DNA from 3 places in the Pontibaca methylaminivorans genome. Region 1 is predicted to be linked to each of the others. Evidence: riboswitches for the same ligand, from Rfam matches in the RefSeq annotation. Region 1 holds a riboswitch; each other region holds the start of a gene.
The links. Region 1 has a riboswitch for cobalamin ahead of B0B01_RS01640 (DUF1636 domain-containing protein). Riboswitches for the same ligand answer to the same signal wherever they lie in the genome.
Positions count from the first base shown of each region.

Region 2: another riboswitch for cobalamin. It lies ahead of B0B01_RS09965 (hypothetical protein); the one in region 1 lies ahead of B0B01_RS01640 (DUF1636 domain-containing protein).
Region 3: another riboswitch for cobalamin. It lies ahead of B0B01_RS08650 (TonB-dependent receptor plug domain-containing protein); the one in region 1 lies ahead of B0B01_RS01640 (DUF1636 domain-containing protein).

Region 1 is NZ_FTPS01000001.1:314,176-318,672, forward strand. Features, by position in the region: gene B0B01_RS01635 (TonB-dependent receptor) at 1-1,576, opposite strand, end outside; cobalamin riboswitch at 1,692-1,890, opposite strand; cobalamin riboswitch at 2,046-2,259, shown strand; gene B0B01_RS01640 (DUF1636 domain-containing protein) at 2,377-2,748, shown strand; gene cobW (cobalamin biosynthesis protein CobW) at 2,745-3,773, shown strand; gene cobN (cobaltochelatase subunit CobN) at 3,773-4,497, shown strand, end outside.
Region 2 is NZ_FTPS01000001.1:2,031,909-2,036,405, reverse strand. Features, by position in the region: gene B0B01_RS09975 (alpha/beta fold hydrolase) at 1-809, shown strand, start outside; gene B0B01_RS09970 (cobalamin-binding protein) at 813-1,589, opposite strand; gene B0B01_RS09965 (hypothetical protein) at 1,591-1,998, opposite strand; cobalamin riboswitch at 2,096-2,317, opposite strand; gene msrA (peptide-methionine (S)-S-oxide reductase MsrA) at 2,357-2,866, opposite strand; gene msrB (peptide-methionine (R)-S-oxide reductase MsrB) at 2,853-3,308, opposite strand; gene B0B01_RS09950 (amidohydrolase) at 3,462-4,497, shown strand, end outside.
Region 3 is NZ_FTPS01000001.1:1,769,528-1,774,024, reverse strand. Features, by position in the region: gene B0B01_RS08660 (NADPH:quinone reductase) at 75-1,064, shown strand; gene B0B01_RS08655 (DUF2312 domain-containing protein) at 1,075-1,335, opposite strand; cobalamin riboswitch at 1,473-1,679, shown strand; gene B0B01_RS08650 (TonB-dependent receptor plug domain-containing protein) at 1,798-3,603, shown strand; gene B0B01_RS08645 (ABC transporter substrate-binding protein) at 3,590-4,438, shown strand; gene B0B01_RS08640 (FecCD family ABC transporter permease) at 4,435-4,497, shown strand, end outside.

The DNA of each region.
Region 1 (4,497 bases):
AAAGAGCGCTGCCGATCGGCTCAGTTGCTCGGGAATACTGCGCATAAACAGCCACATCCGGCACCGGGTTCCAGACCGCGCCGATGCGCCAGCTGGTTGAGCTGAATTTTTTTGTATAGGCGGGCTCGCGCGATTTAATGTCCACGTTATCATAACGCAGACCGCCGACCAGCGCCCATTGGTCATTGAACTTTATCCGATCATCCATGAACAATGAGTATTGATTCATCTTTGAATCATTGATGATATTCATCGTATAGGGGCCGAATACCCCAGGGCGCGGATTGAGAAAATCAACTGTGGTCTCATCTGTGGCAGGAGTGTGCCTCAATCTCACATATTTCATCCGATTGACGTCAAAGCCAAACGTCGCAGTATTCTCAATATTTCCGAATGTGCTCTCGATAGTTATGTCGGTGCGATTTCCTGTCTCTTCCACATCGTGAGCCAGAGCGAGCCGGGGCTGGCGTGTAACCACTCCGGTGCCGGGGCCATAAGTGTAGCTCTCCACGTTGCGCCAGTCGCGGTTGCTGGTCAGGTGATAGGTGCTGCTGGTCAGCGTCACGCTGTCGTTGGGCGTCCATTCCGCCTTGAGCTGCGTGAACCTGTCCTTGTAGCGCACGAGGCTGTCCTCGACGTTGTAGTTGCGATAGCGCACGCGCCGGTCCACCTGACCATCCACCAGCGGCGTGCCGAAATAGCGGCTCGGGCGGTTGTCGCCGAAATCATGCGAAAGCGTCAGCGCAAGGGTCTCGGTCGCCTGCCAGCGCAGCGCCGCCGAAAGCGAACGCGACGACATGTTGTCCCGATCCATCCAGCCGTCGGAGCCGGTGATATTGGCATCGAAACTGTAGGCCAGCCGGTCGCCCAGCGGCCCGGCGCTGCCATAGGCCAGCCCGCGCTGGCCATGGGTGCCGATGGTGGCCCGCAACTCGTCGCGCCGCCCCTCGGTCAGCGGCTTTTTCGGGATCACGTTGATCGCGCCGCCGACACCCCCTTCGCCGTAAAGCACACCGGCCGGGCCGTTCAGCACCTCGATGCGGTCCACGCTCCAGGTGTCGAAGGGGAAGGTGATCGTGCCCGAGGCCGGGTAAAGCCGCGTGCCGTCATACAGCCGCGTGACCGACCCGTGTCCGTTGAATCCGCGCATGCTGACCGAGGTGCCGCCGTTGCCCGGCGAGCCGCCAAAGCTCACGCCGATCCCGGTGTTCACGATCGCCCGCGTCACATCGCGCTCGCCCCGGCTGCGGATCGCACCCCCGTCGATCACCTGCACGCTGGCCGGCGTCTCGAAGGAGCTGAGGCCAAGCCGGCTGCCGGCGGTGGAACCTTGATGCAGGTCGAGATCCGCCGCCCCCTGCCCCTCGATGGTGATGGTATCGAGCAGCAGCGTCTCGCCGTTGTCCTCGCTGCTGCGGGTGGCGTCCTGCGCAGAAAGCGGCGCGGCCGTGCCGGCCAGAAGCGCGGCGACGACAAGAGCCCGCCGGCGCCTTGGCCGGGCAGGAAGGCGCGGAATTGACGGCACGAGGCCGGACACGCCCGAAAGGGCGGTTGACTGAGATATGAGTTCGGGCACGGATTTCGGCTCCAGCGATCATTTCACCGTCACCGCAAACGCTGCATCCTGTTGCCCGGACTGTCCCTGCGGGCGGATGCGAATTTCACCAGGACACCCCGCCCGATGTGTTCACGCGTGACAACGGCTGACGGCAGGTCTCCTGGCTCGCGAAGCACCGCCCCCTGTCGCCTTCCCGGGGATCGCTCCCAGTGGCATGTGACAGAAGGCTCTCCGCCTACAGTTGCGGGGGCAGCTGCAGCATGAGGCCATCCGGCCCGCACTGCATTCCCTTTTCATTCCGAAATCGGAAAACCGTCGGGACAATCCTTAAGGCGCCCGATGCGGTGCGTCAACGCCCCTGAAGCACGGCCCTGAAACACCGCCCGGTTTCACCCCCGGACATCGGGCCACCGCCGGTTCCACGGCCCGCCGCCCGGTCGCGGGGCGTGGTCCGCGCTCGCGCTTGACAAGCGGGGCGGAAACGGGCTTGGCTCTGCGCATCGCTGGTTCCTGCAGTTTTGCAGGCGAAGAGGGAATGCGACGCCCCGGGCCACCCGGGACAAAACGCAGCCGCCCCCGCGACCGTGACCGGAGAGGATGCCCACTGCCACTGACATCGCGTCGGGAAGGCCGGGCAGCCGCCAGGGGTATCGCCCCTGACATCCGCAAGCCGGGAGACCTGCCAGCACCGGCCCCGCCGTTTCCGGGGCCGTTTCGGAATCATGCGGCCGGGGCATGCCGCAGACCGGACGTGCGGGCGCATGTGCCCCGCACCCCCGTCTGTTCCTCCGGTTGCGAAACTCTGGTCGGAGGGGCCGATGTGTGACGCGATCGAAATCGAACTGGTGGTCTGTACCACCTGCCGCATGTCCGCGGACGGAACCGGGGCGCAACAGCCCCTGCGCGACGGCGCGCGGCTGTCCGCGGCGCTGTCCGCCCGCGGCATTCCCCATGTCAGGCAGGAATGCCTGTCTGCCTGCCGGCGCGGCTGCGTCGTCGTGCTGCGGGGCCCCGGGCGCTGGACCTACCTGCAGGGCGAACTCGATCCCGACCGCGACCTTGACGCGCTCGAGACCATGACCGCCGCCTATCGCGCCGCGCCCGAAGGTTTCCTGCCCTGGCGCGAGCGCCCCGAAAGCCTGCGCCGCAACATCATCGCCCGCATACCGCCAATGGAGCCCGTGAAATGAGCCTTGAGAAAACCCCCGTCACCATCGTTACCGGCTTTCTGGGGGCCGGAAAGACCACGCTGATCCGCCACCTGCTGCAGAACCCGGGCGGGCGGCGGCTTGCCGTTCTGGTCAACGAATTCGGCGATGCCGGGGTGGACGGCGACCTGATCCGGGGCTGCGCGGATGAAAACTGCCCCGAGGCCAATATCCTTGAACTGACCAACGGCTGCATCTGCTGCACCGTCGCCGATGATTTCATCCCCACCATCGAGCGCCTTCTGGCGATGGAGCCGCGCCCCGATCACATCCTGATCGAGACCTCGGGCCTTGCCCTGCCCAAGCCGCTGCTCAAGGCCTTCGACTGGCCCGACCTGCGCTCGAAGATCACGATCGACGGCGTGATCGCGCTCGCCGATGCCGAGGCGGTGGCGAACGGCACCTTCGCCCCCGATCCCGAACACCCCGGCAACACCGGCAGCGATTCGGGCGCCGATCACGAGACCCCGCTGTCCGAAGTGTTCGGAGACCAGATCGCCTGCGCCGACCTCGTGCTGCTGTCCAAGGCCGACCTCGCCGGCGAAGAGGGGCTCGCCACGGCGCGCGCGGCGGTTCTGGCCGAGGCGCCGCGGGACCTGCCGGTCCTGCCCCTGACCGACGGGGTGATCGACGCCCGTGTGGTGCTCGGGATCCATGCGGCGGCCGAAGACAGCATCAATGCCCGCCCCTCGCATCACGACGGTGCCGACGACCACCACGACCACGACGATTTCGACACCATCGTGATCGACCTGCCGGAAGTCGATGACCCGGACAGGCTTGCCGCCAGGGTCGAGGCCCTGACCGCATCGCGGAAAATCCTGCGCATCAAGGGGCACGTGGCGATCGCGGATCGCCCGCTCAGGCTGCTGGTGCAGGCGGTGGGGCCACGGGTGCGCCATCAGTTCGACCGCCCCTGGGGGGCCGCGCCGCGCGAGGGGCGGCTCGTCGTCATCGCCGAAAAGGGTGATCTCGACCCGGATGCGATCCGCGCGGCGCTGATCTGATGCACGTCCTCTTCCGCGAAAGCCACGGGCTGGAGGAAACGGCCACGCCGCGCGATCTCGGGCAGGCGCCCGCGGATCTGGTGGTGCTGTCCTTTTCCGACAGCGATCTCGGCGCTTTCGCGGCGGGCTGGCGGCGCGGGCGCGAGGGGCTGCCCTCGCTGCGGCTCGCCAATCTTTCGGCGCTGCTGCACCCGCTTTCGGTCGATACCTATGTCGAGGCAACGCTTTCCGGGGCGCGGGGCATCCTGATCCGCCTGCTGGGCGGCACCGCCTTCTGGCGCTACGGGGTCGAGCAGGTCGCGGCCCTTGCCCGCGAAAAGGGCATCGCGCTCGCGATCCTGCCGGCGGACGGGCAGCCGGACCCGGCGCTTGACGCGGCCTCGACCCTGCCGGTCGCGACCCTGCGCCGGCTGGCGGAACTCTGCGATGCGGGGGGCGCGATCGCGGCGCAGGGGGCGCTGGCGCAGCTTGCGCTTGCCTCTGGTCTTTATGCCGGGCCGGTGCCGGGGCCGAAGACCCTGCCGCCGTTCGGGCTCTGGCACCCCGATCACGGCCCCCTGCCCGACCCGGAACCGGACGCGCCATTGCCGGGCGCGCCGGATGCGCGCCCGCTGATCGCGGTGCCCTTCTACCGTGCCTGGGCCGCTGCCGCCGATACCGAAGGCGTCGCCGCCCTGATGCGCGGCCTTGAGGCGGGCGGCTTCCGCACGCTCGGCCTTTTCGT
Region 2 (4,497 bases), 1.7 Mb from region 1:
AGGACACGGGCCATGGCCCTGCCCTGCTCTGCCTTGCCGGCCTGACCCGCAACTGCCGCGATTTCGACCATGTCGCGCCGCATCTCGCGGGCTGCCGTGTCATCCGCATGGATTATCGCGGGCGGGGCGACTCCGCCTATGACGCCGATTTCCGCAACTATTCGATCCCGCGCGAGGCCGGGGATGCGCTTGAACTGCTCGATCATCTCGGGCTTGAGCGGGCGGTGATCCTCGGCACGTCGCGGGGCGGGCTGATCGCCATGGCGCTTGCGATGATTGCCCCGGCGCGGCTTTCGGGTGTGATCCTGAACGACATCGGCCCGGTGATCGAACCGGCGGGGCTTGCGCGGATTCTGGACCGCCTCGGCCGCCCGCCCGAGGCCCGCAGCCTTGAGGACGCCGCGCATGCACTGGCGCGGGACAATGCGGCGAAATTCCCGGGCGTTCCCCTTGACCGCTGGCGGGAGGAGGCAAGGGCGCGCTACCGCAAGGGGCCGGGCGGGCTCGTGCTGCGGTACGACCCGCATCTGCGCGACGCGGTGGCGGCAGCCGGCGCGGACAGCAGCGCGGCGGATGCACCCGACCCATGGGCGCTGTTCGATGCACTCCGCCCGCTGCCGCTCGGCGTGATCCGGGGCGCGAATTCCGACATCCTTTCGGCCGAAACGCTGCGGCAGATGCAACTCCGGCACCCCGACATGGTCAGCGCAACCGTGCCGGACCGGGGTCATGTGCCCTTCCTTGACGAGCCGCCCACGCTCGGGGTGATCCGTGCCGTCACGGATGCCGTGAAAGCGCGCGGCGGCTGACGCTCAGCCCAGCGCCTCGATGATCGCGTCGAGCCCGTCGGTCAGCGCCGCCGGGCCGGGCTGGAGGATCAGCGAGGAGCTGATCTCGTGGATGCGGCCATTGCGAACCGCCGGGATCGTGTCCCAGCCCGGGCGCGCCGCCATCCGCTCCGGGCGCAGCTTCTTGCCGCACCAGGAGCCTAGAATGACATCGGGGCGCGCCGCCGCCACCTGTTCGGGCGTCACCACGCGCTCCATGGCCTTGCCCCTGGTCACAAGATCCGGGAACGCCTCGCGCCCGCCCGCGATGCCGATCAGTTCCGACACCCAGCGCACGGCCGTTATCATGGGGTCGTCCCATTCCTCGAAATAGACCAGCGGCCTTGCCCGCCCCTCGGCCCGGGCGGCGACCTCGGCAAGGCGCGCCTCGTATCCGCGCGCAAGGTCGTCGGCCCGCCCGGGACAACCGACCAGCGCGCCGACATGGCGGATCATGGCAAGAATGCCGCGCAGATCCTGCTGGTTGAAGGCCATGACCGCCACGCCCTCGCGCAGAAGCGCGGCGGTGATGTCGGCCTGAATATCGCAGAAGCTCAGCACGAGATCAGGTTCAAGCGCGGTGATCGCCGAAATATCCGCCGAGGAAAATCCCGAGACCCGGGGCTTTTCGCGCCGCACCCGCGCGGGGCGGGTGGCAAAGCCTGTGACGCCAATGATACGCGCCTCTTCGCCCAGCAGGTAAAGCACCTCGACCGTTTCCGCCGTCAGGCAGACGATCCGTTCGGGGGGGAAAACACGCATGTCAGATCCTCGCCGTTTCGCAGGGTTCGGCCCGGGCAGGGCAAGCCATGCGGACCGGCGCCCGCAGCATCATCCGCGGCGGGGCCATCAGCCGGGACAGCGGGCCCCGCGCGTCGCGGTCCTCGAAGAATGCGGTGGAAAAGGCGCAGAGCGCCGCGGCATCCTCGCCCTTTTCGACGCCGCAGAACAGCTCCACCCGGTGCGCGTTCAGCACGAACAGGGCCTCGCCCCCGGCCGCACAACCGTCAAGCATGGCCCGCCCGGTCATCTCGAAGCCGGGCCGCAGCGAACAGGCGAGCCGCGCGGCCTGCACGAGCCGTTCGGCAAAGGCCCGCGCCACGGGGCATTCGCGCCCGCTTCGCAGACAGGTGGTGATCTGGAACTGGTGGTCCGGAAATGAAATGCTCATCGCGCCCTCCGCGCAGAAGAGGGCGGCGCATGGTCTGCATGGTCTCGAGTGGCTCCGTCATCACGGCAAACGCTCCTCGGGGCACCCCGCCCGTCTCATGGTTTCAACGATGATGGCAGGTCTCCTGACTCGCGGGTCGCTGCGCCCTTCCCTGCCTTCCCGGAGCCATCAAGGCCCCAGTGGCACAAGGAGGATGGGCGCTCGCCGCTTACAGTTGCGGGGGCAGTCGCGGCCTTGGAGATTCCTCCGCACCGCGTTCCCTTTTCATCCCGCAGGCCGCCTTTGCCGCCCCCGGGAAACCATCAGCGCGACTGTCGCGAAGCACCGGGCCCAAGTCAAGCGCCGAACGCGCGATCCGTCACGATGCCGCAGACCGCGGGAGCACCCAGTGCGGACGGATGAAATGGCAGGTATAGCCGTTCGGGAACCGTTCGAGATAATCCTGATGCTCGGGCTCGGCCTCCCAGAAATCGCCGAGCGGGGCGAGTTCGGTCACAACCAGCCCCGGCCAGAGCCCGGAAGCATCCACGTCGCGGATGGTCTCGCGCGCGGTTTGTTCCTGCCGTTCATCCGCGAAAAGGATCGCCGAACGATAGCTCGGGCCGAGGTCGTTGCCCTGCCGGTCGGGGGTGGTCGGGTCGTGGATCTGGAAGAAGAAGCCAAGGATGTCGCGATAACCCGTCACATCGGGGTCGAAGATCACCTCGAGCGCTTCGGCATGATTGCCGTGATCGCGATAAGTCGCGTTCGGCACGTCGCCGCCGCTGTAGCCGACCCGGGTCGCGATCACGCCGGGACGGCGGCGGAACAGATCCTGCATGCCCCAGAAACAGCCCCCGGCAAGGACGGCGCGTTCAGTCCTGCTCATGCCCGCCCCCGATCCGGCCGAGCCAGGCGCCGTAACCTTCGGCCTCCATGTCGTCGCGGTGGATGAAACGCAGCGCCGCCGAATTGATGCAATAGCGCAGGCCCCCGCGATCCACCGGGCCATCGGGGAACACATGGCCCAGATGGCTGTCGCCATGGGCGCTGCGGACCTCGGTGCGCAACATGCCAAGGCTGTGGTCGCCGTGTTCGGTCACATGGGCGGATTCAATCGGGCGGGTAAAGCTCGGCCAGCCGCAGCCGGCGTCGAACTTGTCGCCGCTCGCGAACAGCGGCTCGCCCGAGACGATATCGACATAAATGCCCGGTTCGCGGTTGTGCAGCAGCTTTCCGCTGCCCGGCCGCTCGGTGCCGCTTTCCTGCGTGACGTGATATTCCTCGGGCGAAAGCGCCGCGATGGCCTCTGCCGATTTTTCATAGCGCATGGCGCCGGCTCCCCTCCTGCTGCGGTCTGCGTCATATCTGTGTGCCATCGTCGCCGGATTCAACGGGGCATGTCCGCGATCACGCTCCCGTTCCATTGCGCCGCGCCGCGCTTCGCCCTATCAGGAGGCATCCCCGACAAAGGCCCTGCACCGTTGAAGACAATCGACCAGATCGCTGCCCTTGCCCCTCTCATGACCGAGTGGCGCCGTGATTTCCACCGCCACCCGGAGCTTGCCTTTGAAGAGACCCGCACCGCCGGCCTAGTGGCGCAGCGGCTGCGGGACTTCGGGCTCGCGCCGGTCGAGGGGATCGGCAGGACCGGGGTCGTGGCCATCGTCGAGGGAGGCGCGCCCGGCCCGTCGATCGCCCTGCGCGCCGACATGGATGCCCTGCCGATGCAGGACGAAAGCGGCCGGGAGTGGCGCTCGTCCCGGGATGGTGTCGCCCATGCCTGCGGTCATGACGGCCACACCGCCGCGCTGCTCGGGGTTGCGCGCCATCTGGCCGAAAACCCGCCCGCGCGGGGCCGCGTCGTGCTGATCTTTCAGCCGGCCGAGGAAAACGGGCTGGGCGCAAGGGCGATGATCCGGGACGGGCTGATCGACCGCTTCCCCTTTGACGAGGTATACGGGTTTCACAACATGCCGCTTCTGGCACCGGGACAGGCCGCGGTGCGCAGCGGCGCGACCCTGAACGGCTATATCGTGTGGGAGGCCGAGATTTCCGGCACCGGCGGCCACGGCGCCGCCTTTTTCAAGGCCACCGACCCGGTGCAGGCGGCAGCACGGCTCGCGACCGAGATTTCCTCGATCATTGGGCGGTATATCGACCCGGCCGACTCCGCGCTGATCACCGTCTGTTCGATCGAGGCCGGCAGTTCGCATAACATCATTCCCGCCACGGCGCGGCTTTCCGGCACGGCGCGGGCGCTCGACCCGGAGGTTCTGGCGCTGCTTCATTCCCGGCTCGAAACCGCCTGCGCCGGGGTGGCGGCGCTGACCGGCTGCGCCATCCGCTGCAATCGGCTGACCGAGGTTCCGCCCTGCATCAACACGCCCGCGGGCGCGGATCATGCGGCCGCCGCCTGTGCCGCCGTGCTGGGCGCCGCCAATGTCACGCGCGACCAGCCCGCCTATCCGTTCACGGATGATTTCGCCCTGTTCCTGCAGGCCGCCGCCGAGGGCGCCT
Region 3 (4,497 bases), 1.5 Mb from region 1:
CATGCATCGCGGGCTGGCAGTCCGGCCCCGCTTCGCTAGAGTCGTCAGCAGGCTTCGGAAAAAAGGAGGCACCCTTGCAAGCGCTCGCCTATCGCCGCTACGGAAACGCGGCCGACGTCCTGCGGATCGAGGACATCCCCTGCCCCGCGCCGCAAGCCGGCGAAGTCACGGTCGACCTTGCATTTTCCGGGGTGAATCCCTCGGACGTGAAGGCGCGCGCGGGGGCCCGTGCGGGGGCCGCGGAAATGCCCTTTCCGCTGATCGTTCCGCACAGCGACGGTGCGGGGGTGATCTCGGCCATCGGTGAGGGGGTCGCGGGTGAGCGGCTCGGCCAGCGGGTCTGGATCTGGAACGGCCAGTGGCGGCGCGCGCTCGGCACGGCAGCGGCGCAGATTACCCTGCCCGCCGCGCAGGCGGTGCCCCTGCCCGACAACTTGCCGCTTGAAACCGGGGCGGTGCTCGGCATTCCGGGGCTGACGGCCGCCCACGCGGTGTTCGGGGGCGGCGATGTTTCGGGCAGGACGGTGCTGGTCCAGGGCGGTGCGGGCACGGTCGGCCACCTTGCGATGCAGCTTGCCCGCCGGGGCGGGGCACGCACCATCGCCACCGCGCGGGGCCGCGGGCTCGACCAGGTCCGCGGCGCCGGGGCAGATGCCGCGCTCGATTTCGAATCCCCCGATCTGGCGCAGGAGATCCTTGCCGCGAACGGGGGCCACCCCGTTGATCGCATCATCGAGGTCGAATTCGGCCGCAACATCGCGACCGATACGGAGGTGATCGCGGAAAACGGCACGATCTGCGCCTATGGTTCGGCGCTCGCCCCGGAACCGGGGCTGCCCTTCTATCCGCTGCTGTTCAAGGCGGTCACGGTCGAGTTGATGCTGGTCTATCTGCTTCCCGACGCGGCCCGCGCGGCCGCGATCCGGCGTCTGCACGATGCGCTCCGGCATGGAGCGCTCGACTGTCCGGTGGCGGCGGTATTCGACCTTGCCGACGGGGCGCGGGCCCATGACGCGGTGGCCGCCGGCGCGCGCGAGGGTGCGATCCTGCTACGCACCGCCTGACCGGGCGCGCTCAGGCCATGCCAAGCGCTTCCTTGTACATTTCAAGGATCGCCTCTTCCTCGGCGATGTCGTCCTTGTCGCGCTTGCGCAGGGCGATGATCTTGCGCAGCACCTTGGTGTCATAGCCGCGCCCCTTGGCCTCGGCCATGACCTCTTTCTGCTGGTCGGCGATATCCTTTTTCTCGGCTTCGAGCGACTCGATCCGCTCGACGAACTGGCGCAGTTCCTCGGCGGTGACGCTGTAACTCGTGTCGGTGTTGATATCGCTCACTTGCCTGTCTCCCGTATCGGTCTCGTTCCGGCCCTGTTGTCCTGCCGCGACCGGCCGGCAGGGCGTCACCGGGCCATTACCGCCCGCCCCCGCGCTCTGCAAGCGATCATGCCTCTTGATCCGCGCGGGGCTTGCGCCTATGCCGAAGCTGCTCTGGTGCGGCGGGAAACCCGCCGTCAATAGGGAATGTGGTGCGGCGGGAAACCGCCAATTCCACGACTGCCCCCGCAACTGTAGGCGGCGAGCGGAAACAGAATGACACCACTGGCCCGGACCGGGCTGGGAAGGACTGTTTGCCGCAACGACCCGCAAGTCAGGAGACCTGCCAGAGCGATCACCTTCATGTGGCGCGAGGGGCGTCGCATGGGCGGCGCCGGTTCCGCGATGGTGATGCGCACCGTCCTGGAAGGCCCGGCGTGGCTCTCCCAGACATGACCACCGACAAGGCCGGGAGGGCCTGACATGAAACGACTTCTCGCAACCGCATCCGCGCTCGTGCTGGGCACAGGAGCGGCCACGGCGCAGCAATATCTGGAACTGGGCACGATCGTGGTATCGGCCAACCAGACAGAGACCGAAGCGGACCGTGTGGGCGCAACCGTCGATGTGCTGGATGAATACGATCTGGGCAGAAGCACAGGCCCCGAACTGGTCGATACGCTGACGCGGCTTCCCGGCATCACAGCCAGCGCGAATGGCGGCGTCGGCACGGCCACGACACTCAGAATCCGGGGGCTCGGTAGCGGCTATGTCAGCACCCGCATCAACGGCATCGACGTGACCGATCCGACCGAGATCAAACAATCCTACAACTGGGGCGGACTGACCGCCGCGGGGCTGAGCCGCGTCGAGGTTCTGAAAGGATCGCAATCCGCGCTTTATGGATCATCGGCCATCGCGGGCGTGGTGAACATATTTACATGGCGACCGACAAGCGAGGGCATCAGCTACCGCTTTTCGGGGGAGGCGGGCAGCTACGGCACCGCAAGCGTTTCCGGCAGCGTCGGGTATCTTTCGGATCGTGCGGAACTTGCCCTGACCATGACGCGCCTGCATACGGACGGATTCTCGGCTGCCGACGAAAACGACGGCAATACCGAGCGCGACGGATTCGACGGAAAGACCATCTATTTCTCGGGAAGCTATGCCTTGACCGATCAGGTCCGGGTCGGCTTCGACATGATATATGAAGAGCACGAAGCCGATATAGATGGCTATTCGATGTTTCCGCCCTATGGCTTGATAGATACGCCGGACAAGAATTTCACCGACAGAAAGGGTGGACGGATATTTGCGACTTTCGACGGCGATAACGTATCGCATGAACTCGAAGCGTCGTATTTCAAGACAACACGCTATGATCCGAACGGTTACACCCAGCGGTTTGAGGGTATGCGGAAAGGTGCGCGCTATACGGGCACGGTCCGCCCGTCCTTCGGCACGCTCGTTTTCGGCGCCGAGTACGCCGAGGAAAAGGCGCGGCTGGACAGCGACAAATCGCGCAGCGATACGGCCTCGGTCTTTGGCGAGGCGCAATTCGGCCTGTCGGACAACCTTGACCTGACCACTTCCCTGCGTGTTGACCGCCATTCCGAATTTGGCACCGAACCAACCGGGCGGATCGCGCTTGCGTGGCGGCCTGATCAGGCATGGACCATCAGGTCCGCGATTGCCACGGGCTTTCGCGCGCCATCGCTCTATGAGCTTTTTGACCCGACCTATGGCAATGATACTCTGAAACCCGAGAAAAGCCGCAGTTTCGAACTCGGCGCCGAGCGCGAGTTTTCCAATGGCGGTTTGATTGCGGCAACGCTGTTCTACACCAGGATCAACGATCTCATCGACTGGGACAGCGGACGTTACATACAGGTGCCCGGAACCACCACGACGCGCGGGATCGAGTTTTCCAGCGAATTTCCGCTCGGGGAGCGCGTGACCTTTCTCGGCAACTACACCTATACCCGCGCCAGGACCGCGGCGGGCGACCAGTTGAGCCGCGTCCCCGAACATGACCTGCTGCTCGGGCTGCGTGCCAGCCTGACCAACCGGCTCGACGGACAGGTCTTTGTCAACCATGTCGCCGACCGCGTGGATACCGGCCCCATGCCCGATTACACGGTGGTGAACGCGGGGCTGTCCTTTGACCTCACGCCAGCCTCGCAGATCTACCTGCGCGTCGATAACCTGACCGACCGGCAGTATCAGACGGCGCGGGGCTATGGCACCTCCGACCGGGCATTCTATGCGGGTATCCGTGCGGATTTCTGAGGCTCTCTGCGCTGTCGCCGTGGTGGTCCTTTCCGCCACGGCGACGCTCGCCGGCACGCCGCAAAAGGCACCGGAGCGGGTGGTGTCCGCCAATCTCTGCACCGACCAGCTTGCGCTGCTGCTGGCCGCGCCAGGGCAGCTTGTCTCGGTCTCGCGGCTCTCGCGCGATCCGCAAAGCTCGCTCATGGTCGAGGCGGCCCGGGCGCTGCCGGTCAACGACACCCGCGCCGAGTCGATCTTTCTTTTCGCCCCCGACCTCGTGCTGACCGGAACCTATGCGGACCCGGCCACGGTGCAGATGCTGCGCAGCCTCGGCATCCGGGTCGAACAGTTCAAGCCGGCCGATTCGCTTGCCGAGGTGCGCGACAACATCAGCCGCATGGGCGACCTTCTCGGACGCGAAGAGGCCGCGGCGGGGATGCTCGCGCGGTTCGATGCGGGTATGGCCGCGGCCTCCGGCGCGCCCGAAAGGCGCCCCCGCGCCGCGCTTTACTACGCGAACGGCTATACCACCGGCGGCAAGACCCTTGCCGGGGACATCCTGCGCAAGGCCGGCTTCGCCAACGTGGCCGACGAGGCCGGCATCCCGGATGGCGGCAACCTGCCGCTCGAACGGCTGGTCATGCTGGCCCCGGACGTGATCCTGCGCGGGCACGAATACCCGGGCTATTCCCGCGCGAACGAAGTGCTGAAACACCCCGCGCTGCGCGCCCTGCCGGACAGCCTGCTGGCCGGGCACATGGATGACAGGCACTGGATCTGCGGCACCCCGGCGGTGATCGAGGCGCTGCAGGACATGCGCGCGCTGCGCCAGCGGATCGAGGCCGGACAATGACCCGTGTCGCCCTGGTGATGGCCGCGATCTGTGCCGTGCTGTTTGCGGGGTCGCTTCTG